DNA from 2 places in the Pseudarthrobacter sp. S6 genome. Region 1 is predicted to be linked to the other one. Evidence: predicted binding sites of a transcription regulator. Region 1 holds the regulator's gene; the other holds the start of a gene.
The links. Region 1 encodes HrcA, which represses chaperone genes, less so after heat shock. Its sites were predicted from a motif close to TTNGCACTCGNNNNNNNCGAGTGCNAA; they were not measured.

Region 1 (9,729 bases):
GAATGGAGAGTTCAGCCTGCGGGTGGATAAACAACTGCTCGAAAACGTACCGGGACAGTGCCACGAGCGCGGCTTCATCAACCTGGATGCCGGATTCGTTGTTGACCTCAATGCTCACGCGTTTTCCCCCCGCTTTTCCCGGGTCACTGAGTGATTGACTTTGCTCCGCTGGACGTCGTCCCAGAGACTGTAGGCACGCACGATGTCACCCACAAGACGGTGACGGACCACGTCAGTGGAGTCCAGAACGGTGAAGTTCACGCCCTCGATTCCCTGCAGGATCTCCTCTACGATCCGCAGGCCCGACCGGGTACCAAAGGGAAGGTCCACCTGGGTGACGTCGCCGGTGACCACCATTTTGGACCCGAAGCCCAAGCGCGTCAGAAACATCTTCATCTGTGCCGGTGTGGTGTTCTGTGCTTCGTCCAGAATGATGAAGGCGTCATTGAGCGTGCGGCCCCGCATGTAGGCCAGCGGCGCCACTTCGATGGTTCCCGCCGCCATCAGCCGCGGGATGGACTCGGGGTCCATCATGTCGTGCAGCGCGTCGTACAGCGGGCGCAGGTAGGGATCGATCTTGTCGCTCAGTGTGCCCGGCAGGAATCCCAGCCGCTCGCCGGCCTCGACCGCGGGCCTGGTCAGGATAATTCGGCTGACTTCCTTCTGCTGCAGGGCCTGGACAGCCTTAGCCATCGCGAGGTAGGTCTTACCCGTGCCTGCAGGGCCAATCCCGAAAATCACGGTGTTCGCGTCAATCGCGTCCACGTAGTTTTTCTGGTTCAGGGTTTTGGGCCGGATGGTCTTCCCCCGGCTGGAGAGGATGTCATGGGTGAGGACATCCACAGGGTTCTGCAATGACTGGCTGCGCAGCAGCGCTACGAGCTGGTGCAGCACCGCGGGGCTGATGACGGTGCCGCGGGCCACGAGGCCGCGCACCTCGTGCAGGAGCCGCATAATGCGCGGAACTTCGTTGGCGGGGCCGCTGATGGATAGCTCGTTTCCACGAACGTGGAAGTTAACCGACGGGAACTGCTCTTCGATGTAACGCAGGGCCTCGTCATGGCTGCCGAGGGATTGGACCATCTGGTCGGAGTTGTCAAAGAGAACCACCTCCGTCCGGACACCAGGAAGTGAATGGGGGAATTCTGCGGCGGCGCCGTCAGTATTGAGCCGGCGCTTTCCGTTCGCTGATTCAGTCATGGTGCTGGCCCGCAGGCCTGTGGTCTCCTCCAGTTCGAAACTTAAAGTGCCGCCGGCTGCTGTGTGGGCGGGGCTGTTGCCGAGCACGCAGGAGCCAGCGGAGTCCTTCCATCTTACGCTAGGAGGCACCTCCCGGCACCTCCCGGCAGCGCCCGGCGGTCGCCGGGACGGGTGCCCGTCACCGCCGTGCTGCGGGACGGTTGCTGTCATTAGGTATCAACTTCATATCAGGCGCGTATCGTTCCCGTTGCAGTTACGCCGGCAGCCGGAATTTGGTGCTTTTGGCAGAACCGGCTATGCCATGCTGGAAATCACAGCCGTCCGGGGACCGGCTCACGGGGCCCAGGCCTCACCATTTCACAGCCGGGAAAGGACAGGCCACGAGAGTGCCGGAAACAGCGACCCCCCTTACTGCCAGACGCGCCGCACCGCGCTTCCGTCCGCAACGCCTCCTGGGTCTACTGGCAGCATTCCTCCTTCTCACCGGTTGCATCGCGGAGCCCAATCCCGGGACCACCCCGACGGCAAACCCCAGCCAGGCGGCCACCGGCTCACCCGGGGGCCCCTCCACCAGCGCGCCCCTGGAAACCACACAGTCTTCCAACAAGGCACCCGTCTACTGGATTGGCCGAAGCAACAACAACGTGTTCCTGTACCGGGAGTTCCGGGACGTGCCGGAGCAGGAGAATCCCGTGACACGCGCCCTGCGGGCCATGATGTCGGAGAAGCCGCTTGACCCGGATTTCTTCACGCCCTGGCAGAATCCCGAGAAACTCGCCTCCTCCATCTCCGGCAAGAACGTCATTACCGTCGACGTCTCGGAGGATGCCTTTAACAGCAATCTCGACGCTGACATGGCCGGCCGCGCTATCCAGCAGCTGGTCTTTACCGCTACGGCGGCGGCCGCGAGTTCCGGCCTGATCGATTCCGGACAGCAGATCCAGGTCAGGATCCTGGTGGATAGCCACACCGACTACATTGCCTTCAACCACGTCCAGCTTGGCGACCCCATGTCCCGGGCTGCCGGAATGGTGGCGCCTGTCTGGATCATCGATCCGCAGGAAGGGACAGACCTTGCAGGCGGAAGCGTCAAGATCACCGGCCGCAGCACGGTTCCGGGCGGTAAACTTCGCTGGCAGATCCTGCGGGCCGAAGCGAACGGGAACAAGACGCCCTACCTCACGGGGGAGAGCACTGCAGCGGCCGAAGCGGCACAGGCAGGAGTGTTCACGCTTGCGCTGAGCCTGTCCGCCGGGAACTATGAGCTCCGTGTTTCGCAGGTGGAGACGGCCGGCAGCAGCCAGGAGCTGAATCTGGACACGCGGAACTTCAGCGTCCGGTAGCAGGCCGCTTCAGGAGACCGGCGCTGTCCAGCGTCCCAGGACATCGCTCGCCAGGACAACCGCCGCCGGTCCGGCCGTGGATGACCTGAGGACGTGGTGTCCCAGGAGGGCCGTCATGGCGCCGGCGTCGCAAAGCCGGGTGACTTCGCGGGGACTGATTCCGCCTTCCGGGCCAACGATGAGCAGAATTTCCTGGGCTCCGGCGTCACCCTGGGCACCCTGGGCACCCTGGGCACCCTGCCATGATTCCAGGACGGACCGGAGCGGCCGGACAGCATCTTCGTGCAGGATTACGGCCAGATCCGCTGCCGCCACTGCTGCCACAAGGCCTGCCGTTTCGACGGCGGCGCGCACCTCGGGGATCCAGGCGCGGCGTGCCTGCTTGGCGGCCGCCGTGACCACGGACTGCCATTTCGCGTGGGCCTTGGCCGCACGCTCGCCCTTCCAGCGGACGATTGAGCGCTCGGACTGCCAGGGAATTACGGCGTCAATCCCGAGTTCGGTTGCCGTTTCCACGGCCAGTTCGTCGCGGTCCCCCTTGGCGAGGGCCTGCACCAGCACCAGCCGGATGTCGTGCCGGTCCTCCACGGAGACGGCGGAGCATTGCACGGTAAGCTCTGCAGGCGACGCCGAGACAACAGTTCCCGTCAGCCGTTTTCCGGCGCCGTCGGCAAGGTCCACGGACTCTCCAGGAGATAGCCGTTTCACGGTCACGGCGTGGCGTGCCTCCGGCCCTTGAAGGACAAATCGGGCACCGGGCACCAGCTCGTCGAGCGACCCGGCACCGCTGAAGAAAACGGGATTGCTCACCGCTACAGGTTACCGAACCGGTCCCGCAGCTTGGCAAAGACGCCGCCGCTGGCTGCCAGTTTGCCTTCCGTGAACTGCTCGCCCCGAAGCTTCGCCAGCTGCCGCAGGAGGTCCTCCTGCGCAGCATCCAGCTTGGCTGGCGTCTCAACCTGCAGATGGACCATCAGATCCCCGCGGCCGTAACCGCGCAGGTGCGTCACGCCGAGTCCGCGGAGCGTGATGATCTCCCCTGACTGCGTGCCTGCCTTGACGTCGATCTCCTGCAGTCCGTCAAAGGTTTCCAGTGACAGCTCGGTGCCCAGGGCGGCGGCTGTCATCGGAATGTGCAGCGTTGCGTGCAGGTCGTCGCCGTCGCGGGCGTAGGTGGCGTCGTTGTTGACCCGTAGTTCCACATAGAGGTCCCCGGATGGTCCTCCGGCCGGGCCTGCTTCGCCTTGCCCGGAGAGCTGGATCCGCGTGCCTGTGGCAACTCCGGCGGGCACCTTGATGGTCAGGGACCGCCGGCTGCGGATGCGGCCCTGTCCGCTGCATTCGTTGCAAGGGTCCTTGATAACCGTCCCGAACCCCTCGCAGCTGCCGCACGGGGCCGCCGTCATGACCTGGCCCAGGATGGAGCGCACCGCACGCTGAACCTGGCCGCTGCCGCCGCAGATATCGCAGCGGACAGGGTGGCTGCCTTCGCGGCAGCATGACCCGTTGCAGGTGGGGCAGGTGACCGCGGTGTCCACTTCGAGTTTCCGGTTGACGCCGAACACGGCATCGCGCAGTTCGATCCGGACACTGATCAGTGCGTCCTGGCCGCGGCGGACCCGGGACGCGGGGCCGGAGGAGCCGCCCGCGCCGAAGAACGTGTCGAAGATATCCTGGAACGCGAAGCCCTGGCCGGAGTATCCGCCGCCGCCGAACCCGTTGTCGGTTCCGTTCTCGTTGCCGGTGGTGTCATAGATCCGGCGCTTCTGCGGGTCCGAAAGTACCTCGTAGGCGTGGGTCACGGCCTTGAAGCGGTCCGAAGCATCATCCCCGGGGTTTACATCCGGGTGAAGAGTGCGGGCCAGCTTGCGGTAGGCCTTCTTGATCTCTTCCCCGGTGGCTTCCGGCGAGACTCCGAGGACGTCGTAGTGGCTGCTCAAAGTTCGTATCTCTTCCTTGTTGTACTGCCGGCAGGCGGGCTGCCGGCACTGCTCTTCGTGCCTGGACCGTAGTACTGTTACGGACCCAGAATTCTTGAAAGGTAACGGGCTACTGCCCTGACGGCGGCCATGGTGGTGGGATAATCCATCCGGGTGGGGCCCAGCACACCGATCTTGGCGGTGCTGTCTGGTCCGTAGCCCGTGGCCACCACGGAGGCTTCCGCGAGCCCGTCGTACGGGTTTTCACGCCCGATACTGACTGCCACCCCCCTCGGATCCTGCGCCATGTCGCCTAAGAGGCGCAGCAAGACAACCTGCTCCTCGAGGGCTTCGAGGACTGGTCCGATACTGAGCGGAAAATCCACATTGGAGCGGGCGAGGTTTGCTGTTCCGGCCATGACCATGCGTTCCTCGCGGGTGTTGTGGGCGAGCGTTTCCAGCCCGTGGGCCAATGCCTGGGCCGCCGCACGCTGGCCCGGGCTGACGGACGAAACGACCCCCGGCAGCGAGGGCGCCAGTCGGCTCAGCGAGATGCCCGCGAGGGATCCGAGGAAGTGTGCCCGCAACGCCGCGACGGCGTCGTCGCCAAGGTCCAGGCCTACGTCGATCACACGCTGTTCTACCTTGCCGGTGGTGGCGATGAGGACCACGAGTACCTGCTGCGGCGCAAGCAGGACGAATTCGATGTGGCGGATGGTGGCGCGGCTCAGATGCGGATACTGCACGACGGCGACCTGGTTGGTCAGCTGCGACAGCATCCTGACGGTTCTGTCCAGGACGTCATCCAGATCGTCTGCACCCTCCAGCAGCGCCTGGATTGCCCGCCGTTCCGCCTGGGAAAGCGGCTTTACCGCTGAAATCTGGTCCACAAACAGCCGGTAGCCTTTGTCTGTGGGAATCCTTCCTGCGCTCGTGTGCGGGGCGGTGATCAGGCCGTCGTCTTCCAAAGCCGCCATGTCGTTGCGGATGGTGGCGCTGGACACGCCAAGGTGGTGGCGTTCCACGAGCGCTTTGGAACCCACTGGCTCGCGGGAGTGCACATAGTCCTCCACGATGGCGCGCAGTACTTCGAGTTTGCGCGGCTCGCTCATACTCCACCTCCATCCGTGATCGCTGCGGGGTTAGCACTCGACATGCCTAAGTGCTAACAGTCTAATATGAGTCACCCCGTTGTTAGCATTGGTACCGCTCCGGGCGAAATTCCGGGCCAGGATCTAGCGGCGAGGCGGAATCAATCCATGCACTACCAGAACTGGGGTCCGCAGGAGATCACCGCGCCCGTCAGGAGCGAACTTCCTGAGGTTCCCGTGGCGCGCGGCATGGTCCTTGAAGATGTCCAGTCCGGCTGGGTGGGAGCGGTGACCCGGGTGGAGAAGTCCGGCGGCATGCATGTGGTGGCCCTCGAAGACCGGCGAGGAAAGTCCCGGTCCTTCCGACTCGGCTTCGGGTTCCTCCTGGAGGGGCAGCCCATCCGGCTCGTTCCCCCGGCGCCCAGGCAGGCCGCCCCCGTGGTGGCCGGCCGGACGGCGTCCGGCTCAGTCCGCGTGGCCGGCCAGCGTGCCCAAGTGGCCAAGGCGAGCAGAATCTGGGTGGAAGGAAAGCACGACGCCGAACTGGTGGAGAAGGTCTGGGGTGACGATCTCCGCGTTGAGGGCATCGTCGTCGAACCTTTGCATGGCATTGATGACCTCGCCGGGGCGGTGGCCGCGTTCGGTCCCGGTCCCGGCCGCCGGCTGGGGGTCCTGGTGGACCACCTGGTGCCGGGTTCGAAGGAGTCGCGCATCGCTGCCGCCGTATTGGCTTCCCCCGGCGCTGCCGGCAACGTTCTTATCGTCGGTCATCCTTACGTTGACGTGTGGCAAGCCATCCGGCCCGCGGTCCTGGGCCTCGAACAGTGGCCGGTGGTGCCGCGCGGGCAGGACTGGAAGACCGGCATCCTGACAGCATTCGGCTGGCCGCACTCCACGAAGGAAGATATCGGGCTTGGCTGGCAAAGGCTGCTGGGCGCAGTCCGCAGCTATGCGGACCTGGAGGCGTCACTGCTCGGGCGGGTGGAGGAAGTCATCGACTTCCTGACAGTGCCTTAACGCCGGATCCGGCTCCGCGCGGCGGCATTTGGTGGCCGAACCAGTATTCTTGGTACTGCGGGCGCTGCAGTTGCTTTCAGTCCGGCACTCTCCAACCCAGCACCATTGCACTTTCGAAGGAAGAAAACCGTGGCACAAAACGCACGCGAGCACCGGGACGATCACGGCGGCCAGGGCCGTTCCGAGTACCAGGGCGTTCCGGCAAATGCGCTGCCGCTGACGGCCAGCGAAGACCGCCAGTGGGCCACGCTGGCGCACTTCGGCGGGATTCTCGGCTGTGTTCCGTCCCTGCTGATCTACCTGATTTTCCGTGAGCGCGGGCCGTTTACCGCCCAGGAATCCAAGGAAGCACTGAACTTCAGCCTGCCGCCCACCATTGCTGCGCTGGTGGCCAATGTCCTGGTGTTTATTCCGGTGGTGGGAAACATCTTCGCTGTCATCGCCACCCTGATCTGGATTGCCCTGACCTGCTTCTCGGTGGCCGCAGGCATCCATGTCAACAAGGGCCAGCCGCACCGCTACCAGTACAACCTGCGCTGGATCAAGTAGTCCCCACCCGCTAAGCGGCGTCCCGAGGGCCCCGACGCGAGCTTGCGAGTGTTGGGAAGGGACCGCCGCGCTAAGCTCGCAGGCTCGGCCAGGGAACCCTGCGGGCGTGGGCCCACCACTGTTAGTCCGGCAGGATCCTGCGGACCACGGCGTCGGCCAACAGGCGCCCCTTCAGGGTCAAAACCAGCGTGCCGTGGAAGGCTGCCGGCGGCTCCACCAGGCCGTCCGCGATGAGCCCGGCCACGGCGTGCCGGCCGTGTTCACCCAACGTTGACGTTGCCAGCCCCGACACGAGCCGGGCCTCAAGCATCACGCGCTCCACATCACGGGTTTCGGCGTCGAGCGTTTCCCGCCCGGCGGCCGGTGACAGCCCCTGCGCGAGCCGTCCGGCGTAGGCCGTGGGGTGCTTGACGTTCCACCACCGCACTCCGCCGACGTGTGAGTGTGCACCGGGTCCGATGCCCCACCAGTCGTCCCCCCGCCAGTACGCCAGGTTATGCCGACATGCCTGCTCCGGCGTCCGGGACCAGTTACTGACCTCATACCAGCTGAGGCCCGCCGCGCCGATCAGTTCGTCGGCGAGTTCGTACTTGTCGGCGTGGTCGTCGTCGTCGATTCCAGGGACTTCACCACGGCGGATCTGGGCGGCCAGCTTGGTGCCGTCCTCCACGATCAGCGCGTAGGCACTGATGTGGTCAGGCTGATAGGACAGCGCCGTCTCCAGGGAGAACCGCCAGTCCGCCAGGGACTCCCCCGGCGTCCCGTAAATAAGATCCAGGCTCACGGCCAGTCCGGCGTCCCGAGCCCACTGGACCACCTGCGGCACACGGCTGGGCGTGTGCGTGCGGTCCAGGACCTTCAGGACATGGGGTACCGCGGACTGCATGCCAAAGGACACCCGGGTGAAACCGGCGTCGGCCAGCACCTGCAGTGATGCGGGGGTGACCGAGTCCGGGTTTGCTTCGGTGGTCACTTCGGCGCCGGGTTCCAGGCCCCAGTGCCCGACGGCGGCAGTCAGGATCCGGGCGAGGTCTTCCGCGGGGAGCAGCGTAGGAGTGCCACCGCCAAAGAAGACTGTACTCAGCGGACGGTCCGGCAGACCGGAGTCCCGCAGGGCGGTGGCGGCAAAGTCGACTTCGGACACAGCCGTGCTGGCGTAGGCGTCCTGCGACGCTCCGCCGCCCAGCTCGGTGGCCGTATAGGTGTTGAAGTCGCAGTATCCGCAGCGCACCGCGCAGAACGGGATATGCACGTACAGTCCGAAGGCCCGGCGTGCCGCACCGTCCACTGCCTGGGCGGGCAGCAGACCGTCCGACGGCGCCGGGTCGCCGAGCGGAAGGATGCTAGGCATTGCAGGGGCCTCCGGTGTTGCCGGCCACTGTGATCACTACTTCTTGGCCTTGTCCTTGGACTCGTCAGTGGTCAACGCAGCGATAAAGGCTTCCTGGGGAACCTCAACACGGCCCACCATCTTCATGCGCTTTTTGCCTTCCTTCTGCTTCTCCAGCAGCTTGCGCTTACGGGAAATGTCGCCGCCGTAGCACTTGGCCAGAACGTCCTTGCGGATGGCGCGGATGCTTTCCCGGGCGATGATCCTGGAGCCGATGGCAGCCTGGATGGGTACTTCGAACTGCTGGCGGGGAATAAGCTCGCGCAATTTGCCGGTCATCATCACACCGTAGGCATAAGCCTTCTCGCGGTGCGTGATGGCGGAGAAGGCATCCACCTGTTCGCCCTGGAGCATGATGTCCACCTTGACCAGGTCGGCCACCTGCTCGCCGTCAGCCTTCCAGTCGAGCGAGCCGTAGCCCCGGGTCTTGGATTTAAGGATGTCAAAGAAATCGAACACGATCTCAGCGAGCGGCAACCGGTACCGGATTTCGACCCTGTCCTCGGACAGGTAGTCCATGCCGCCGATAACACCGCGGCGGCTCTGGCAAAGTTCCATGATGGCGCCCACGAACTCATTCGGAGCAAGGATGGTGGCGGCCACCATAGGCTCGCGGACCTCGGCGATCTTGCCGGAGGGGTATTCGCTGGGATTGGTCACGTGGACCACCTTCTTGTCCTCCAGCGTTACCTCGTACTCCACATTGGGGGCCGTGGAGATCAGGTCCAGATTGTATTCGCGTTCGAGCCGCTCCCTGGTGATTTCGAGGTGTAGCAGGCCGAGGAAGCCCACCCGGAAGCCGAATCCCAGCGCGGCGGACGTTTCCGGCTCATAGACCAGTGCGGCGTCGTTAAGCATCAGTTTCTCCAGCGCATCGCGGAGCACAGGATAGTCCGTGCCGTCCAGCGGATACAGGCCTGAGAAGACCATCGGCTTGGCGTCGGCGTAGCCGGGAAGGGAGGCAGTGGCAGGCTTGGCCAGGTTGGTGACGGTGTCGCCCACTTTGGACAGGCGGACGTCCTTCACACCGGTGATGAGGTAGCCCACTTCGCCCACGCCGAGGCCTTTGGAAGGGGTGGGCTCCGGGGAACTCACCCCGATTTCCAGGAGTTCGTGGGTGGCCCGGGTGGACATCATCTGGATACGTTCACGGGGGTGCAGCATGCCGTCAACCACACGGACGTAGGTGACCACACCGCGGTACGTATCGTAGACGGAGT
Region 2 (19,545 bases), 920 kb from region 1:
ACGCCCGGCGGCGCCACATCGATACGGTCGTAATCTGCACCGTAGTGGGACACCAGCTCTTCGGCTTCGGCCGTGGTGTTGGCAATCAGGCGGGCGGCGCCGTCGACGATCCGGTGCTCGCCCTCCTCACGCCGCCGCGGCTCGGGCTGTTCGCCGGACTCCAGCAGGAGGTTCTTGACCTTGGCCATGGTGTGCATGGTGTGGACGAGCGGCACGCCCCAAAGTTCCGAGAGCTCCAGTCCGGCGATCCCGGACACCCAATAGTGCGAATGGATGACGTCGTAGCGGCCGTGCGGCTGGCGCTGCCGGATCTGGTCGATCTCGGCCACCATGCTGTGGAGCAGCGCCGGCAGTTCTTCCTTGGGGATCTTCCGCGGTGGGCCGGCCAGCACGTTGTGGACGCACACGCCGGGGAAGGGATGTTCGACGGCGGCCTGCTTGGCTGAGGTGGAGCGCGTGAAGATCTCCACTTGCACGCCGGTCTCGGCGAGCGCGGAGGCCAGCTCCCGGATGTAGACGTTCATCCCGCCGGCGTCGCCGGAGCCGGGCTGTTCCATCGGGGAGGTGTGGAGGGAGAGTAAAGCGACCCTGCGGATCAATGTCATGGCTTCTCCTTCCCAGCGCTGGCGCGGCGGGCCTCAGGCTGTTGCCCGCTCGGTAAAACACTACTCCAGCCGCCCCCGGACGGCATTCCGGCACGTGATGTACAGCAACCCCTAGCGGCGCCAAAGCTCCAGCAGCGCAGGGAAGGCGCGCTCGTAGCCGGCCAGCAGCTTGGCCCCGAACACGGGGGAGTCCACCAGGGGATGCCGGCTTAAGGCGTCGACGGCGGCCGTCCGGTCTCCGTGCGTCGCTGCCCGGACAGTGAGCCGTTCCACCTCCTTGACGCGCCGGAGCAGGGTGAGTTGCTCCGCTCCCGGGGCTGACTGTGGAAGCGGCAATGCGCCGTCGGGCGTTACGGTGCAGGGGACCTCGACGACGGCGTCCGCCGGCAGCCCCGGAATGGCCGGTTCCGTGGTGGTGCTTCCGGGGGCGGCACCCCCGCCCGGATCGGACGGAAGCGTATTGGGGGTGTTGAGGATGAGCTGGGCCTCCCCGGCCCCCGCCAATGCGCGCATCACGGCGAGGGCCACGCGTTCGTAGCCGCCGCCGGCGAGGTCGTCCTCGTCGCGCTGCTCGCCGTGGGTCCGTGCCTCGGCGAGGTAGCCTTCCTCCCGCGAGCGGCGGGCGGCGTCCCACAGGGTGTAGGCGTCCGGGCCGGCTGAGGCCAGCCGCGGGTACAGCTCGGCCTGCTGATGGTGGATGGACTCGCCGCGGGTCTGGGCCATGGCGCGCATGGCCGCGGTGGCGCTGTCCCGCTGATAGTAGTAGTGGAGGTATTCGTTGGGCAGGATGCCGAGTTCCTTGAGGAACGGTTGCGGGAACAGCCTGCCTTCCTCGAACGTACTGAGGGCGGCCGGGTCCGAGAGCAGGCCGGGCAGCAGATCCTGGCTGCCGGACTCCAGCCGGTAGAGCCAGCCCAGGTGGTTCAGTCCGAAGTAGCCCACGCCGTCGAGCCTTCCGTCCGGCAGCGGCAGGCCGGCCGCGCGGGCCGCACGGTGCACCAAGCCGCCCGCGGAATCGCAGATCCCAATGACCTTCCGGCCCAGGACAGGCAGCAGGGCCTCGGTGACCATGCCCGCCGGGTTGGTGAAGTTGATCAGCCAGGCGTCCGGGCAGAACTCCCGCATCTGCCGTGCCAGGTCCAGCATTTCCGGGATGGTGCGCAGCGCATAGGAGATGCCGCCCGCGCCGGTGGTTTCCTGGCCAAGAAGGCCGAGGTCCTGGGCCACCCGTTCGTCGTGGATCCGGCCGGCCGTGCCGCCGGGGCGGATCGCCGCGAACACCAGGTCTGTCCCCGCCAGGGCCCCGGGCAGGGACGTGGTGGAACGCACGGCGGGCGGCCGGACACCGGAGCGAGGGCCAGCGGTGGGGCCGCCGGCGGGGCGGCCGTCGGACTCCGGCATGGCATGCAGAACCGCGTTGATGGCTCGCAGGCGGGCGGGATCGACGTCGAACAGCACCAGCTCGCTGACCAGCCCCGCGAACGCGCCGGACGCCAGCGCTCGGTAGACAAGCGGCACGCGGAATCCGCCGCCGCCGGCAATCATAAGCCGCATAGTCAGCAGTGTAGGCCTCCGCCAGGCGCGCCCCTACCGTGGGGCCGCGGCAGGGCGTAGTCTGCCGGACATGGACGCCATCCCGGACCGCCGCTTCGATCCGCTCGCAACCGTCCGCGCGCAGTCTGGCGGCGGGTTCGACCTGATCCTCGCCGGCACGGTCTTCCAGGACATCATCTTCACCGGCCTGCCCCACGCGCCCGAGCCCGGCACGGAAATCTGGAGCGATGGCATGGGCAGCTGCCCCGGCGGCGTCGCGAACCAGGCCATTGCGGCGGCGAGGCTGGGACTGCGCACCGGATTGGCCGCCGCGTTCGGGGACGACGGTTACGGGGACTACAACTGGAAGATATTGGCCCGGCAAGAGCACGTGGACCTGAGTATGTCGCGCAAAGTCGAGGGGTGGCATTCGCCGGTCACCGTCTCGCTCTGCGTGGCGAAGGACCGGTCGCTGGTGACCCACGGCCACCCGGCCCCCGTGACGTCGTCCGAACTGATTGGTTCACCGCCCCGGGCGCTCGCCGGCATTGCCGAGCTGGGCGTCGAGATCGAACCCTGGGCCGTGGCCGCGCAGAAGGGAGGCGTGAAGTTGTTTGGGGATGTGGGGTGGGATCCCAGCGGTGAATGGTCACGGGTCCGGCTGGACAACCTGCAGTACTTCCATGCATTCTTGCCCAATCAGCGCGAGGCCATGGCGTTCACCGGGAAGGACAATCCGTGGTCCGCGCTGTACGCCCTCGCCGATCGCGTGCCCGTGGCCGTGGTGACGCTCGGCGCGCAGGGTGCCATGGCCGTGGACTCGGAGACGGGGGAGGAGGAGTGGGTACCGTCGCCGCCGGTCATTGCTTTGGATCCCACCGGCGCCGGGGACTGCTTCGACGCGGCCTTCATCGTGGGCAGCCTGGCAGGCTGGCCGCTGGGCAACAGGCTTCGCTTCGCAAACCTCTGCGCCTCCCTCGCCGTGCAGGAAGTGGGCGGTTCGTTGGCGGCACCCGGCTGGGGAGACATCGCAGACTGGTGGCAGCGGGCCAACTCCAGGCCGGAACGCCAGAGCAGCCAGTGGCTCCGCCGCTTCGGCTTCCTGGCCGACATTCTCCACGACATACCGCTCGCGGCCCAGCGCCGGGCCACCGCCACGATCGCGCACCTGTCCGATGCCTGAGGGCGCCGCGATTATCCCGCCCTGAGCGCCCGCACTAGAATCACTAGCGTGACTTATCCCGTAACAACAGGTGACTTCCGCGCGGCCTCAGGACCCGATCCTCGGTACGAGCGGTCCGCCGTTATAGACCTGGACGCAATCCGCCACAACGTGCGGCGGCTGGCGGACGCCGCCTTGCCCGCCAAGGTCATGGCCGTGGTGAAGGCTGACGCGTACGGACACGGCGCGGTTCCTGTAGCCAGGGCCGCCCTCGAAGCCGGCGCATCCTGGCTGGGGGTCGCACATATCTCCGAGGCGCTGGCACTGCGGGCCGCGGGCATCGACGCCCCCCTGCTGGCCTGGCTGCACACGGCGGAAAGCAACTTCGCCGCAGCGGTGGCTGCCGGCGTGGACATCGGCTGCTCCGGCTGGGAACTGAACCGGATTGTGGCCGCCGCGCGTGACCAGGAACGTCCCGCACGGATCCACCTGAAAGTGGACACGGGCCTGGGCCGGAACGGCGTAGCGCTCGATGCCTGGGACCAGCTGCTGGGCGAGGCCATGGAGTACCAGGACCAGGGCCTCCTGCGCGTGGTGGGCATCTTCTCCCACCTGTCCGTGGCGGATGAACCCGAGCGGCCGGAAACCGACGATCAGCTGGCGGCCTTCCGCGAGGTGCTGGCCGTGGCTGAGGACGCCGGTGTGGACCCCGAAGTCCGCCACCTGGCCAACACCCCGGCCACGCTGTCGCGCCCCGATACCCACTTTGACATGGTCCGCGTGGGCCTGGGCATATACGGCCTCTCGCCTTTTGAAGGCCAGACCTCCGCCGATTTGGGTCTCCGTCCCGCGATGACGCTGCGCACCCTGGTGTCCCAGTGCAAGCAGGTCCCGGATGGGCAGGGCGTTTCCTACGGCCTGCGCTACCGCACCAGCGGCCCCAGCACCCTGGCGCTGATCCCGCTGGGCTACGCGGACGGCGTGCCCCGCATTGCCACCGGCGGTCCCGTCCGGGTGGCCGGCCGGACCTACCCCGTGGTGGGCCGGATCGCCATGGACCAGATGGTCATCGACCTCGGCAACATCGGCCCCGCCGGCGCGGACCTCTTCGGCGCCGAAGCGGTGCTGTTCGGTAACGGGGACGACGGCGGTCCCACGGCGGACGACTGGGCGGTCGCCGCCGGCACCAACAACTACGAGATCGTGACCCGGATCAGCCCGCGGGTGCCACGCCGGGTCATTAACGAAAGTCCCGCCGTCGGCCATCCTGCCGTGGGAAATCCCGACGCCGGGCAGGCAACACCGTGAGCATGGCCCCGGCAGTGATGCCCCACTGGGAAGAGACGCTGAGGGTCACAACGGCGGACCAGACCCACGCGCTCGCCGCCGCATTGGGTGCGGAGCTGCAGGCCGGGGACCTGGTGGTACTGACCGGCGAGCTGGGTGCCGGGAAAACCACCTTCACGCAGGGCCTCGGCGAAGGCCTCGGTGTGCGTGCGGGCATCATCTCGCCCACTTTTGTGCTGGTCCGTATCCACCCCAACCTGCCCGACGGCCCGCGGCCCGGTGGCCCCGACCTGGTGCACGTGGACGCGTACCGGCTGGGATCGGCGTCGGAAATCGACGACATTGACCTGGAAAATACGCTGGACTCGGCCGTGACCGTGGTGGAGTGGGGACGCGGCCGGGTGGAGCACCTGAGCGAGAGCCGGCTGGAAGTGGACCTGCACCGGGCGATCGGGCTGGAACCGGTCGGGCTGGACGGGGAGACGGATCCGGCGGAACGGAAACCCAACCCCGCCCACACCGAAATCCTGGACTTCGACACCGAGGACCTCGACGAGCCCCGCACCATCGTGCTGCGCGGCTTCGGTCCCCGCTGGAGCACCAAGCCTGCCCTGGGCGGGGCCTTCGAAGGGACACCCTGATGCTTATTCTTGCCATCGACACCTCCGCCGTGGCCAGTGCTGCGCTGGTCTCGGACGACGCCCTCGAAGGCGTTGTGGCCAGTTTCTCCACCGAGGACACCCGCAGCCACGCCGAAGTTCTGGCCCCCGGCATCGAGGACCTGCTTGCCTCTGCCGGCGTCACCGGCCGGGACATCGACGCGATCGTGACAGGCGTGGGCCCAGGCCCGTTCACCGGACTGCGCTCGGGGATCGCAACCGCCAGGACGCTCGCCTTCGTCTGGGACAAACCGCTGTACGGGCTGATGAGCCTGGACGCCGTGGCGCTGGAAGTGGCAGAGTCCACCGAGGCCGCGGCCGAATTCCTGGTGGTCACGGACGCCCGGCGCAAAGAGGTTTACTGGGCACGGTACAGTCTCGCCGACGGCCAATTGCCGCAGCTTGAGGACGGCCCGCACGTCAGCTTCGCCGCCGACCTCCCGGACCTCCCGGCCTACGGCGCCGGCGCCGGACTCTACAGTGACGTGCTGCGCGCCGAACCGGGTTTCAGTAATGAGCAGCCCGACGCTCTCTACCTCGGACAGTTCGCCCTGGCCCGGCTCGCCTCCGGCAAGCAACTGCTCGACTCCACGCCCCTGTACCTCCGCGAGTCGGACGCCCAGGTCCCGGGCCCACGGAAGCGGGCCCTGTGAGCATGCCTACCAGCGCAGACAGTTCCAGCGTCGACGGCGTGGTGTTCCGGGATATGACCCTGGAAGACGTGCCCGCAGTGGACGCTCTAGAGCAGCGCCTGTTCCCGGCGGACGCATGGCCGTTGCACATGTTCCTGTCCGAACTGTCCCAGCACGAAACGCGCCGCTACCTCGTGGCGGAAAGTGGCGGGGACATTGTGGGCTACGCCGGCCTGATGTGCATCGAGCCGATCGCGGATGTCCAGACCATCGCCGTCGTGCCTGAATGTGAAGGCCGGGGCATTGGCGCAAGGCTCCTGACCCGGCTGATCGATGAAGCCCGGCTCCGAGGGGCCGCGGACGTCCTCCTGGAGGTCCGTGCGGACAATCCCCGGGCGCAGCAGCTGTACGTGCGGTTCTGCTTCGAGCAGATCCACGTCCGCCGCGGGTATTACCGCGACGGGGTTGACGCCCTCATCATGCGGCTGCAACTGGTCCCCGAAGGCACAGCCCCCGCACCAGCCGACCCGGCACCAGCCCCGGACCCCACAACAGAAGCAGGCAAGGCATGAACAGCTCGCAGCCCCTGGTGCTGGGCATCGAATCCTCCTGCGACGAAACCGGCGTGGGCATCGTCCGCGGCACCACGCTTCTCACCAACACGGTGTCCTCCTCGATGGACGAGCACGTCCGCTTCGGCGGCGTGATCCCCGAGATCGCCTCCCGCGCACACCTTGATGCCTTTGTGCCCACCCTGCGGCAGGCCCTCGCCGACGCCGACGTGACCCTGGCGGACGTGGACGCGATTGCCGTCACCTCCGGCCCCGGGCTGGCAGGCGCCCTGATGGTGGGGGTCTGCGCCGCGAAGGCGTTGGCCGTGTCCACCGGCAAGCCGCTGTATGCCATCAATCATTTGGTGGCGCATGTCGGCGTCGGGCTGCTGGATGTAAACCCCGACGGCGGTGCTGCCGCCGGCAGCAGGGCCGGCCGTCCCGCCAGCCTCGCGGTTGGGCTCGGTCAGGCCGGCCGTCTCCCGGAGAACCTGGGTGCCCTGCTGGTCTCCGGCGGGCACACCGAGATCCTGAAGATCAACAGCATCACCAGCGACGTCCGGCTCCTCGGCTCCACCATCGACGACGCCGCCGGCGAAGCCTACGACAAGGTGGCCCGCATCCTGGGCCTCGGCTACCCGGGCGGCCCGGCCATCGACAAGCTCGCCCGCACCGGCAACCCCAAAGCCATCCGGTTCCCGCGCGGCCTCAGCCAGCCCAAGTACATGGGCACCGCCGAGGCGCCGGGAAAACACCGCTACGACTGGTCCTTCAGCGGCCTGAAGACGGCAGTGGCGCGGTGCGTCGAGCAGTTCGAGGCCCGCGGCGAAGAGGTGCCGGTGGCCGACGTCGCCGCCGCCTTCCAGGAAGCGGTGGTGGACGTCATCACGTCCAAGGCCGTCCTGGCCTGCCGCGAGCATGGCATCAAAGACGTTCTCTTGGGCGGGGGAGTGGCAGCCAACTCCAGGCTGCGGGAACTCACCGGTCAGCGCTGTGCGTCCGCCGGAATCAAGCTTCATGTGCCGCCGCTGGAGCTGTGCACGGACAACGGCGCCATGGTGGCGGCCCTCGGTGCCCAGCTGGTGATGGCCGGGATCGGGCCCAGCGGCATCCGCTTCGCCCCCGACTCCTCGATGCCGGTCACCGCGGTGTCACTCCCCGCCTGACCTGCCTGCCTGACCTGCTCGCCGAACACCCAACTTGCTCTATCAGCTGTGGTCCCCAAACCGCCGGGTTAGGGACCGCAACTGATAGCGCAAACGGGTGGGGTTATCCAGTGGGCCCGTTCCGCATCTGCTTGACCAGGTCCAGCACCACGGCCTGCAGGTCGCCGCCGTGCTCGGCAGCGACGCGGCGCTGCCGCTGGTACCCCGCGCCGCGGCGGATGATCTTTTCGACGTCGGCCAGTTCGTCGGGGCAGCCGAGCTTCGCGGCCACCGGCTCAAGCCGGTTCAGGGTCTCCAGGAGGTGGTCGGTGACCAGCCGTTCGTTGCCGGCGGCGTCGAGGATGATGATGGCCTCCATGCCGTAGCGGGCGGCGCGCCACTTGTTCTCCTGGATATGCCACGGCGGCATGGTGGGGATAGTGCCGCCGTTGTCCAAGGTGGTGGAGAATTCATCGACCAGGCACTGGGTGAGGGCTGCAATCGCGCCCACTTCCTCCAGGGTGGCCAAGCCGTCGCAGATGCGCATTTCGATGGTGCCGAGGTTGGGAACGGGCCGGATGTCCCAGCGGATCTCGGACAGGGTGTCGATCACACCGGTGGTGAACATGTCCTGGACGTAGGACTCGTATTCGCCCCAGGAGGGGAACTGGAAGGGCAGGCCAGCGGTCGGCAGCTGCTGGAACATCAGGGCGCGGTGCGACGCGTAGCCGGTGTCCTCGCCGCCCCAGAACGGGCTCGACGCAGAGAGCACCTGGAAGTGCGGGAAGTAGTTGACCAGCCCATCCAGCACGGGGAGTGCCTTTTCGCGCCGGTCCAGGCCCACATGGACGTGCACACCATAGATGACCATCTGCCGGCCCCACCACTGGGTCCGGTCGATCAGCTTGGCATACCGGGCCTTGTCCGTCACGGGCTGCAGCTGCGGCGGGCTGAACGGGTGGCTGCCGGCGCAGAAGACCTCCACGCCCATGGGGTCGGTGATTTCGCGGACAGCGGCCAGCGAGCGGCTGAGGTCTTCCTTGGCTTCGGCGGCAGTTTCGCAGATGCCGGTGACCAGCTCCACGGTGTTGAGCAGGAGTTCCTGCTTGATGTGCGGGTGTTCGTCGTCTTCGTTGAGTTCGGGGTGCTTGGCAACCACGCCGCTGAGCACTTCGTTGGCGACCGATGCCAGTTCGCCGGTCTCGCCGTTCACCAGTGCCAGCTCCCACTCCACACCAAGAGTTGATTGCTTCGATGAAGCGAAATCAATCTTCATGCGTTCCCCTAACTGTTCGGATAGCACTGGGCACGCGCCGCGTTCAAGTCTAGTGCAGGGGTAGCATCGTCATGATGGCCTTGTTCATATGGAGCCGTGAGTGTATTCACAAATCCACCCTCTTTTTCGCGGCCGCCGCCGTGGCCGCGATGACGGCCTGCACGGCGGTTCCCACAACCACCCCGGTGACCTCCAGCCCCGCGCCGGCGTTGACCCCGGGGTCAGAGCGTCCGACGACGGCACCTCCGTCCGATTCCCCCTCACCTGACCCCGGGCTGCTGCCGCTGGGCTGGGGCCCCGAACAGCGGGACCAGGATGCCGCCGCTGCCGCCGTGACGGCGATGTCGGTGGAGCAAAAAGCCGGTCAGGTGCTGATTCCGCTGTATGCCGGTACCGACGCCGAAGCCCAGGCCGCAACCATTGAACGCCTCCATCTGGCCGGGTCCATCATCATGGGCGACAACGTCCCGCTCGACGCCCGCGGCCAGGCGGATCCGGCTGCCATGGCGACGGTCAACGCCCGGCTGGCCCAGGCCACAAAAGCTGACGGCAGGCCCTGGCCCGGGCTCATCGGCGTGGACCAGGAGGGCGGGATCGTGGCGCGGCTCGGTGCGCCCCTGACCGAATGGCCAACAGCCCTGAGCTACGGAGCCGCCGGAAATGTGCCGCTCGCCAAGGATGCAGGCCGCGCCCTGTCCGCGGAGCTCGGGTCGCTGGGCTTCACCGTGGACTTCGCGCCTGTGGCGGATGTGACCATCGGGCCCGCAGATCCAACCATCGGTGCCCGGTCCATGTCCGGCAACCCGGACGCAGCGGGAGCGCTGGCTGTGGGGTTCTCACAGGGCATGCAGGAGGCCGGCGTCCTGCCCGCCCTCAAACACTTCCCGGGACATGGCTCCGTGACGGTTGACTCGCACCAGGACCTTCCGGTGCAGCCCGCGGGCATCGCAGAGCTCGAGGCTCGGGACTGGAAGCCCTTCCGGGCAGCCATATCCGCCGGTGTGCCTATGGTCATGACCGGGCACATCGCCGTACCGGCCCTGGAACCCGGCGTCCCGGCGTCGTTGTCCGGCCCCACCTACGCTGCGTTGCGCGGCATGGGTTTTAAGGGTGTGGCCGTGACCGATGCCCTCAATATGAGGGCAGTCCAAAAGCAATACCCGGGCGGCTCTGCATCAACGGCGGCGCTGGCTGCCGGCGCGGACCTGCTGCTGATGCCCACGGACGTGGGGCAGTCCCATGCGGCCATCGTCAGCGCCGTGGCGGCCGGAACCCTGCCCGCGGCGCGCCTGGACGAAGCAGCCATCCGGGTGGCTACCATGATGATTTGGCGCGGCCGCGTCACCTCGCCGCCCGCCGGCTCGGCCCCTGCCAGCGCAGCCCCCGGCAGCGGCGGCGACATCTCGGCGCGGGTCTCCGCGGCTGCAGTCACCGTGCTCTCCGGCCACTGCGGCACCCCAATCGTCCAGGGCAGCCTCCGGATCGCCGGCGGATCAGCGCAGGACCGGGCACGGTTTGAGGCGGCCGCGGCGAAGGCCGGGCTTGGCACCGGGGCGGGCCCGCTGGTCAGCCTTATCGGTTACGCCGGGCGGCCGGTCGGGGGCGATATCGCCGTCGCCCTGGATGCGCCGTGGCCGCTACAGGATTCCAGCGCGCCGGTGAAAATTGCGCTGTACGGCCGGACCCCGGGTGCGTTCGACGCACTGGTTGCCGTCCTGGCAGGCAAGGCGACTGCACCGGGAAAGCTGCCCGCCGCCGTCGGAAGCTATCCGGCCGGGACGGGTTGCCCGTAACACATCGCCGAATCGCTCAACGGCGGTTTAATGGTCGGGTGCCCATTCTGAATAAAGACATGACCTTTTGTATTTCGCTGTCGGCCCGGCCCAGCAACAACGGGACCCGGTTCCACAACCACCTCTACGACCAGCTGGGCCTGAACTGGATCTACAAGGCCTTTGCCCCCACCGACCTGGCCCAGGCGATCGCCGGCGTTAGGGGCCTGGGCATCCGCGGCTGCGCTGTGTCCATGCCGTACAAGGAGGACGTGATGGCCCTCGTGGATGAGTTGGATCCCTCCGCCAAGGCCATCGATTCGGTCAACACCATCGTGAACACCGACGGGCATCTGTTGGCCTACAACACCGACTACACCGCCATCGAGCAGCTCCTTGCCGGCAACGCCGTGCCCACGGATTACTCGGTGCTGGTCCAGGGTGCCGGCGGCATGGCCAAGGCCACCGTCGCGGCCCTGCGCGACGCAGGCTTCACGGACGTCACGGTCATCGCCCGGAACGAAGACGCCGGCCGGGCGCTCGCTGAGCAGTACGGGTTCCAGTGGCGGGCAACGCTCGACGGAGGGACGGCGGACCTGATCATCAACGTCACGCCCATTGGTATGGCGTGCGGCCCGGAAGTGAACTCCTTGTCCTTCCCGGAACATGCCATCGCGGCAGCCAAAGTGGTGTTCGACGTTGTGGCGCTGCCGGCCGAGACGCCGTTGATCAAGACGGCCCGGGCCGCCGGGAGACAGGTGATCACGGGCGCCGAGGTGGCGACCATCCAGGCGCTCGAGCAGTTTGTGCTCTATACCGGCGTGCGGCCCACCGACGAGCAGGTCCGGGCCGCCGAGGACTTTATGCGCGCCCAGTAGGGCCCGGTCTCGGGAGCGTTCGCGGTCTCAGACCGGTTCCACCGAGATGGCCACCCGGTCCTCCCCAATACGGGTCAGGACCAGGGTGGCTGTTTTTTGTCCGGCCTTCTTGCCTGCACCTTTGTTGCCGGCGAACAGCTGCTTGCGCAGTTCCTCCGGGGTTACCGATGTGCCGCGCTTTTTGATGTCCAACACCGTGATGCCGTTCTGCTTCACCCAGGCCTTGAGCGCCTTGACGTTGTACGGCATCACTTCCAGGACCTTGTACGCCCGGGCGAAGGGCGTGTCCACCAGTTCCGGAGCGCAGATATAGGCGATGTGCTCGTCCAGCAGGTGCCCGCCCAATTGAAGCGCGACGTCGGCCACCAGGCCGGCACGGATCACCGCACCATCGGGCTCATACAGGTAGCTCTCTGCCGGACCCACCGGCGCCGCGGGACCGCCGTCGAAGTCGTCAGCGCTGGTCAGCTCGGCGGCACCTTGCGCACCAAGCAGCAGCGCGGCGCGGCGGATTCCGGGCCGGCGCACGGAGTTGAACCACAGGGCCACCTCGGTGACGTCGCCGCCCACCGATATCCACTGCGCCTCGCAGCCAGCGGGAACAGACTCGTGCGGCATGCCGGGGCCCATTTTTACGCCAACGGCGCGCCCGGTGGCCGCGAGCGATTCCACAAAGGACAGGGGCGGTGAAAATGCCTCAGGATCCCAGATCCGCTTGGTACCCGACGTGGAGGTGACGCGGCGTGCGGGATCCAGCCAGACGCCGTCGACCCCGTCCAAAGGGACGGTGGTGGCGTCCGAATGCACCACCGTGGCGTTGGGGAAGGGGATCAGGTTGACCGTGGCGCAGGCGGCGGTGGTTTCGTCCATCTCCACGGCCGTGACCGTGATGTCCATTGATGCCAAGGCCAGGGAATCCGCGGCAAGGCCACACCCGAGGTCAGCCACATGGCGGACGCCGGCCTGCGCAAAGCGCTCGGCATGCCTTGCCGCGACCGTGAGACGCGTGGCCTGTTCCAGCCCGGCCTGCGTGAAGAGCATGCTCCGGGCGAACTCGCCGAACTTCAGCTCGGCCTTGGTGCGGAGCCGGGACTGGGTGAGGACGGCGGAGACCAATGCGGGGGAGTGACCGGCCTTGCGTAGGGCCGCGTTGAGTTCGAACGCCTTGTCCTCGCGGTACGGGCCCAGGGACGCCAGGAGCTCCCAGCCTTCGCTCGTGAGCAGTGGGGCGATCTGGTCCTGCGGTGCTTGAGCCATGGGTTCAAGCCTAGTGGAGGGGGCCGGTGGCCAGATCCGGCTAGGGTTGAAGGCATGGAAGACAGTGCAGGCACCCAGCCGTCCGGACCACCGCAAGCCAGTAAGCCGGACCTGGTGAAGTTCGCCCGCCCCGCGCTGATTGCAGGATCCGCAGTGGCCGTTGTCTGCGTCGCGCTGCTCGTGATCATCTTCTTCCTGGACACGTTCAACGCCACTGTCTACTCCGTGGGCGGCAAGAACATCCAGGACGCCACGGATGAGGCAGGGGAGATTCGCGGCCTATACGCCGGAGCACGCGTAGGCGGCATCATCATGCTGGTGGTCTCGCTGCTGGCTGCCGTGGGCGGCGCCGTGGTTCTGTATCTGCAGCGGGGCATAGTCGAAGAAGGGGACGACGGCGACGAGGACGTCGACCTTGAGGACCTCACCGGCCGGTAAAAGGCTGTTCGCCGGAGACATAATTCTGGCACTCGCCTTGACCGAGTGCTAACCAAAACATAGAGTCATCATTAGCACTCTCCCTAGGAGGGTGCTAACACATGACGAGCTGCCAGCCAGGCTGCTGCCGGCACCGCGACGACGGTTTGCCAGCCACGGCGAAACAGCTCAACTGTCCACAAATTTCGCTGACGTAGAAGGAGAGGTCCGAGTGTCGGTCTCTATTAAGCCTCTTGAGGATCGTATTGTTGTCCGCCCGCTCGAAGCCGAGCAGACCACGGCTTCCGGCCTGGTTATCCCGGACTCCGCACAGGAGAAGCCGCAGGAGGGTGAAGTTGTTGCAGTAGGCCCCGGCCGCTTCGAAGACGGCAACCGCGTGCCTGTCGACGTAGCCGTTGGCGACGTTGTCATCTACTCCAAGTACGGTGGAACCGAAGTCAAGACCGGTGGCAACGAGTACCTCGTGCTGTCCGCCCGCGACGTTCTGGCGATCGTCGTAAAGTAACTCTTTGGATCCCCGTGCCGCTGATCATGCATTCCGCTGGTCAGCTGTGCGGGGTTCTGTCTTGAAAGGACAAAACCATGGCAAAGCAGCTTGCGTTTAACGACGCTGCCCGCCGGTCGCTTGAAGCCGGCATCGATAAGCTCGCCAACACTGTCAAGGTGACGCTCGGCCCCCGCGGCCGCAACGTTGTCCTCGACAAAAAGTGGGGGGCACCCACCATCACCAACGATGGCGTCACCATCGCGCGTGAAATTGAGCTTGATGACCCGTACGAGAACCTTGGCGCGCAGCTGGCCAAGGAAGTCGCCACGAAGACCAACGATGTTGCCGGCGACGGCACAACCACGGCTACCGTGCTCGCCCAGGCCCTGGTCAAGGAAGGCCTGCGCAACGTTGCGGCGGGCGCCGCTCCGGGCCAGATCAAGCGCGGCATCGAGGTTTCCGTAGAAGCCATTGCAGCCCGCCTGCTCGAGAACGCACGCCCGGTTGAAGGCACCCAGGTTGCCAGCGTGGCAGCTATCTCGGCCCAGAGCGACGAAATCGGCGAGCTCCTCGCCGAGGCATTTGGCAAGGTCGGCAAGGATGGTGTGATCACCATCGAGGAGTCCTCCACCACGCAGACCGAGCTGGTCCTCACCGAAGGCATGCAGTTCGACAAGGGCTACCTGTCCCCGTACTTCGTGACCGACTCCGAACGCCAGGAAGCCGTTCTCGAAGACGCCCTTATCCTGATCAACCAGGGCAAGATCTCCTCCGTGCAGGACTTCCTGCCGCTGCTGGAGAAGGCGCTGGCGAGCTCCAAGCCGCTCTTCATCATTGCCGAAGACGTTGAGGGCGAGGCCCTGTCCACGCTGATCGTCAACCGCATCCGCGGCACCCTGAACGTTGTTGCCGTCAAGGCTCCGGGCTTCGGCGATCGCCGCAAGGCCATGCTGCAGGACATTGCAACCCTCACCGGTGCGCAGGTCATCTCCGCGGAACTGGGCCTCAGCCTGGATTCGGTTGGCCTTGAGGTGCTGGGTACCGCCCGCCGCATCACGGTCACCAAGGACAACACCACCATCGTTGACGGCGCCGGTTCCGCAGAAGACGTCGCAGCCCGGGTTTCCCAGCTGCGCGCCGAGCTCACCCGCACCGACTCCGACTGGGACAAGGAAAAGCTCCAGGAACGCCTGGCCAAGCTGGCCGGCGGTATCGGTGTCATCAAGGTCGGCGCAGCCACCGAAGTTGAGCTGAAGGAAAAGAAGCACCGCATCGAAGATGCAGTGTCCTCCACCCGCGCCGCCCTCGAAGAGGGCATCGTTGCCGGTGGCGGTTCCGCTCTGATCCACGCCCTGAAGGCCCTCGACGAGGATCCTGCAGTCAAGGCACTCGAAGGCGACGCCGCCGCTGCTGTGGGCATCGTCCGCCGCGCGCTGGTGCAGCCGCTTCGCTGGATCGCCCAGAACGCCGGTTTCGACGGCTACGTTGTCACCGCCAAGGTTGCCGAGCTCGAAACCAACAACGGCTTCAACGCCAAGACGGGTGAGTATGAGGACCTGATCGCAGCCGGTGTCATCGACCCGGTCAAGGTCACCCGTGCAGCCCTGCGCAACGCGGCATCCATCGCTGCGCTGGTTCTCACCACCGAGACCCTCGTAGTGGAGAAGCCCGCAAACGAAGACGAGCACGCAGGCCACAGCCACTAGTCCCCACCGGCTCCCAAGTCTCGCTTCGCTCGACTTGGGTCCCTCGCCGGTGTGGGCCCACCCACCGGCTCCCAAGTCTCGCTTCGCTCGACTTGGGTCCCTCGCCGGTGTGGGCCCAGTGCCTCTGCATCAAGTCATCGCACAAAGAACCGGTCCAGCTTCGGCTGGGCCGGTTTTTTGTCGCCCCTACGTGGCCGACATTTCCTGCGTTTCAACGTCGCCCGCACGCTCGTAGACCAGAGACACCGCCCCCTTCGGGAAAGTGCGTGCCGGCTCCGCGAGGCGGAATGAGGCGGGGATAGTCCCGGCGTCGAAGAGGCGCTTGCCCTGCCCTAGGGTGATCGGATAGAGCCACAGGTGGAGGCGGTCGATCACGTCTGCCGCGAGCAATGAACGGATGAGGACGCCGCTGCCGAACATGTGCACTTGGTCGTACTCCTCGCGTAGCCGACCCGCGGCCGCGGTATCCGCCAGTACCGTAGTGCCCGCCCAGCTCGGAGCAGTCAGGGTGCTGGAGACAACGAACTTGGGCACCCGGTTGAGCGTGCCGCCGATATCGTTGGACTGGTGCGGCCAGTAGGCCGCGAAGATGTCGTAGGTCTTCCGGCCAAGGAGCAGGGCGTCGATGCGGTCGATCTCGGCGCCGATGGCCGCGCCGGCCTCGTCATCGGACACCGGCGCTTGCCAGCCACCGAAAGGGAAGTCGCCCTCGGTGTCCTCCTCGCGACCGCCGGGTGCCTGGTAGACGCCGTCGAGGGTGATGAACAGGTTCGCGACGATGACTCCCATGCGTTCATTCTGGAACTGCGTTCCGGCACTGTCCAGAGTCGGCGGCCGTGGCAGACTGATGCCATGCTGCTCGATGAGCTCGTGAAAACCTCGGATGCCGTCGCGTCCACCCGCTCCCGGCTCGCGAAGGTCGACGCACTGGCCGATCTCCTGCGCCGGCTCGAGCCAGTGGACATCGCGACGGCCGTCGGCTTGCTTATCGCCCAGCCGCGGCAGGGCCGCGTCGGCATCGGCTGGCGCGGCATGACGGCGGCCATGGGGGAGCCGGCCGCTGAGCCGAGTCTGACGCTGGCCGACGTCGACGCTGCGCTGGACGGGCTGCTTGCCACCGCAGGCGCTGGATCAGCCGCGGAGCGCGCCGCGACTCTCCGGTTGCTCACGGCGGCGGCCACCGAGCGCGAGCAGGCCTTCATCGCCGGCGTGCTGCTCGGTGAACTGCGTACCGGCGCCCTCGAAGCGGTGCTGACGGACGCCGTTGCCCGCGCTGCAGATCGGCCTGTCGACGCCGTACGCCGCGCCGCGATGCTCTCCGGCAATCTCGGCGAGACGGCCTTGCTGGCGATTAAAGGCACGGCGGACCAGCTTGACGACGTGGGCCTCGTCGTCGGCCGTCCCGTGCGGCCCATGCTCGCCGCAACCGCGGCCAGTGCCAGCGCGGCGCTGGAGGCCACGGGGGAGGCATCCGTGGAATACAAGCTCGACGGGGCGCGCATCCAGGTGCATCGCGCCGGCTACGATGTTCGCATCTACACACGCACCCTGGCCGAGGTGACCCACCGGCTGCCCGAGGTGGTGGAGGTGGTGCGCGGACTGCCGGTACGCGATGTGATCCTCGACGGCGAGACCCTCACCCTCGACGAGGACGGCCGCCCCCGACCGTTCCAGGAGACCATGTCGCGGTTCGGGGCGGACGCGGCGCGCACCACGGTGCTGCACCCGTGGTTTTTTGACGTGCTGCACGTGGACGGGCGCGACCTGCTCGACGAGCCGCTGTCAACGCGCCTCGGTGTGCTCGAGCGCATCGCCCCCGAATACCGGATCCCGGGGGAGATCACGGCGGATGCGGCCGTTGCTGAGAGAGTGTCGCGCGATGCGCTCGCCGCGGGCCATGAAGGCGTGGTGGTGAAGGCGGTCCGATCGGCCTACGCGGCCGGTCGGCGTGGGTCCAACTGGATCAAGGTGAAGCCGGTGCTCACCTATGACCTGGTAGTGCTCGCCTGCGAGTGGGGGTCAGGGCGGCGCACCGGGCTGCTGTCGAACCTGCACCTGGGAGCCCTCGACCCGACTGGGGAGTTCGGCGAACCCGGTGGCTATGTGATGGTGGGCAAGACATTCAAAGGCCTCACCGACGCCCTGCTGCGCTGGCAGACCGAGAGGTTCCAGGAGCTCGAGGTGCGCCGCACGGCGGGGACCGTCTGGGTTGAGCCCATCACGGTGGTTGAGATCGCGATCGACGGCGTGCAGCAATCCTCGCGGTATCCGGGCGGAATCGCGATGAGGTTCGCACGAGTCAAGCGCTACCGCGACGACAAGACGGCAGCGGAGGCCGACACCATTCAGACGCTCCGCGGGCTGCTGCGTTCGTAGGGGCGGATCCCTGTCCCGGCCCACCGCGAATCCACACGCACGGCCACCTAAGGTGCCCCACGCGACCGGATCCTGATTGGCCATCGGCACAGCGGCTCCGTAGGCTTGATGCTTTGCTTACCCGCTTGGAGAGGTCTCTGTGTCCAGTGCACCAGCCGAGGCTGCCCCGCGCCCTGCGCTGGACGCAAAGACCGTCACGCGGACGCCCGCCCGGAAACCGACGTTCCGTCCCGAAGTCCAGGGCCTCCGCGCGCTCGCCGTTCTGATGGTGGTGACCTACCATGTGTGGCTTGGCCGGGTGTCCGGCGGTGTGGATGTCTTCCTCCTGATCTCGGCCTTCCTGCTGACGCTGTCCTTCGTCCGGAAGGTGGAAGCCGGTACCTCCCTCAATCTCCTCCGGCACTGGCTGCACCTCTTCAAACGGCTGCTGCCCGCTGCCGTCGTGGTGATCCTCGGGGTCCTGGCAGGCACCTGGCTCATCCTCCCGCAAGGCCGCTGGCCCGTCATCCTGGACCAGGCCTGGGCAGCGCTGCTGTACCGGCAGAACTGGCTGCTGGCGGACACCGCCGTGGACTACTACGCCCAGGACCACGCCTCGGCGAGCCCCCTGCAGCACTTCTGGTCCCTGTCCATCCAAGGGCAGGTCTTTATCCTGTGGCCGCTCGTCTTTGCCGCCTCCGCTGGAGCGTGGCGGCTCCTCCGGCACCGGTACAACGTCAGCTATCGGGCCGTAGTGGCAGCCGCGTTCGCCGGGATCCTCGTCGCCTCGCTCGCGTTCTCGATTGACCAGACGGCCACGAACCAGGCGTACGCCTACTTCGACACCCGGACCCGGCTCTGGGAATTCGCGCTTGGATCGCTGCTGGCGCTTGGCCTGCCGCACCTGAAACCGGGGAAACTCCTGCGTGTGGTGCTCGGCTGGGCCGGCCTGGTGGCCATGGTCTCCTGCGGTCTCTTGCTGACAGTGGACCGCGCGTTTCCCGGTTTCGTGGCGCTGTGGCCCACGCTGGCTGCCGCAGCGATCATCGTGGCTGGACAATGCGGGAGCCGGTACGGCGTGGACCGCCTCCTGAGCTGGAAACCGCTGGTCTCTCTGGGCGACAACTCCTACGCCCTCTACCTGTGGCACTGGCCGGTCCTGGTGCTTGCCCTGGCAGCTACCGGCATCGAGGCTCCCACCTTCATCCAAGGCGCGGCGATCATCGCCGCCTCGGTGGTCCTGGCCGTCCTCACCACCAACTTTGTGGAAAAACCCCTCCGGGAGTGGCGCTGGCCGCAGGTGCGCACCTGGCGCACCGCCGTCGTCGTGGTTGCCTGCTGTGCCCTTCTGGCCGGACCGGTGGCGGTCTGGCAGACGAGCCTCACCGCGGAGGAAGCCGCCACTGCCGCCCAGCCCCGCGAGCTGACGCCGGGAGCCGCCCTGCTGGCCCCGGGCAACGCCGGGGCGTCCGCTCCGCAGGGGAGGATCATTCCCGGGCCCACCGCGCTGGATAACGACTGGGCCGGAATCAATGCGCCGTGTGTCGGTCCCAATGCCGCGGAGGACACTGTCCTTGAAGGGTGCCGGCAGGCCGCCCCCGAAGGTGAAGCCACCAAACGAATCGTTGTGCTGGGTGACTCCCATGCCCAGCAGTATCTGGCCGCCCTGGCTCCCACCGCGGAAGCCCGCGGCTGGGAGCTGGTCACCCTGCTGATGCCGGCATGCCGTTTCGGGGCTGAATTTGAGACGCGAAGTGCCGAGTGCAACGCCTACAACCGCGCCAGCGCAGCGTACGTGCTGG

Region 2: the regulator HrcA is predicted to act here: its motif matches at 13,221-13,247, upstream of groES (co-chaperone GroES).

What each region holds. Positions count from the first base shown of each region.
Region 1 is NZ_CP189581.1:2,257,971-2,267,699, reverse strand. Features, by position in the region: gene ybeY (rRNA maturation RNase YbeY) at 1-118, opposite strand, end outside; gene ACQCS0_RS10825 (PhoH family protein) at 115-1,200, opposite strand; gene ACQCS0_RS10820 (GerMN domain-containing protein) at 1,587-2,543, shown strand; gene ACQCS0_RS10815 (16S rRNA (uracil(1498)-N(3))-methyltransferase) at 2,553-3,353, opposite strand; gene dnaJ (molecular chaperone DnaJ) at 3,356-4,483, opposite strand; gene hrcA (heat-inducible transcriptional repressor HrcA) at 4,561-5,574, opposite strand; gene ACQCS0_RS10800 (DUF3097 domain-containing protein) at 5,722-6,570, shown strand; gene ACQCS0_RS10795 (DUF4870 domain-containing protein) at 6,700-7,119, shown strand; gene hemW (radical SAM family heme chaperone HemW) at 7,241-8,470, opposite strand; gene lepA (translation elongation factor 4) at 8,507-9,729, opposite strand, start outside.
Region 2 is NZ_CP189581.1:3,170,409-3,189,953, reverse strand. Features, by position in the region: gene mshA (D-inositol-3-phosphate glycosyltransferase) at 1-605, opposite strand, end outside; gene ACQCS0_RS15165 (6-phospho-beta-glucosidase) at 717-2,159, opposite strand; gene ACQCS0_RS15160 (carbohydrate kinase family protein) at 2,230-3,321, shown strand; gene alr (alanine racemase) at 3,370-4,608, shown strand; gene tsaE (tRNA (adenosine(37)-N6)-threonylcarbamoyltransferase complex ATPase subunit type 1 TsaE) at 4,611-5,228, shown strand; gene tsaB (tRNA (adenosine(37)-N6)-threonylcarbamoyltransferase complex dimerization subunit type 1 TsaB) at 5,228-5,899, shown strand; gene rimI (ribosomal protein S18-alanine N-acetyltransferase) at 5,902-6,450, shown strand; gene tsaD (tRNA (adenosine(37)-N6)-threonylcarbamoyltransferase complex transferase subunit TsaD) at 6,447-7,595, shown strand; gene ACQCS0_RS15130 (glutamate--cysteine ligase) at 7,699-8,850, opposite strand; gene ACQCS0_RS15125 (glycoside hydrolase family 3 N-terminal domain-containing protein) at 9,192-10,643, shown strand; gene ACQCS0_RS15120 (shikimate 5-dehydrogenase) at 10,682-11,500, shown strand; gene ACQCS0_RS15115 (class I SAM-dependent methyltransferase) at 11,528-12,757, opposite strand; gene ACQCS0_RS15110 (hypothetical protein) at 12,812-13,195, shown strand; gene groES (co-chaperone GroES) at 13,407-13,700, shown strand; gene groL (chaperonin GroEL) at 13,778-15,388, shown strand; gene ACQCS0_RS15095 (dihydrofolate reductase family protein) at 15,575-16,177, opposite strand; gene ACQCS0_RS15090 (ATP-dependent DNA ligase) at 16,241-17,764, shown strand; gene ACQCS0_RS15085 (acyltransferase family protein) at 17,904-19,545, shown strand, end outside.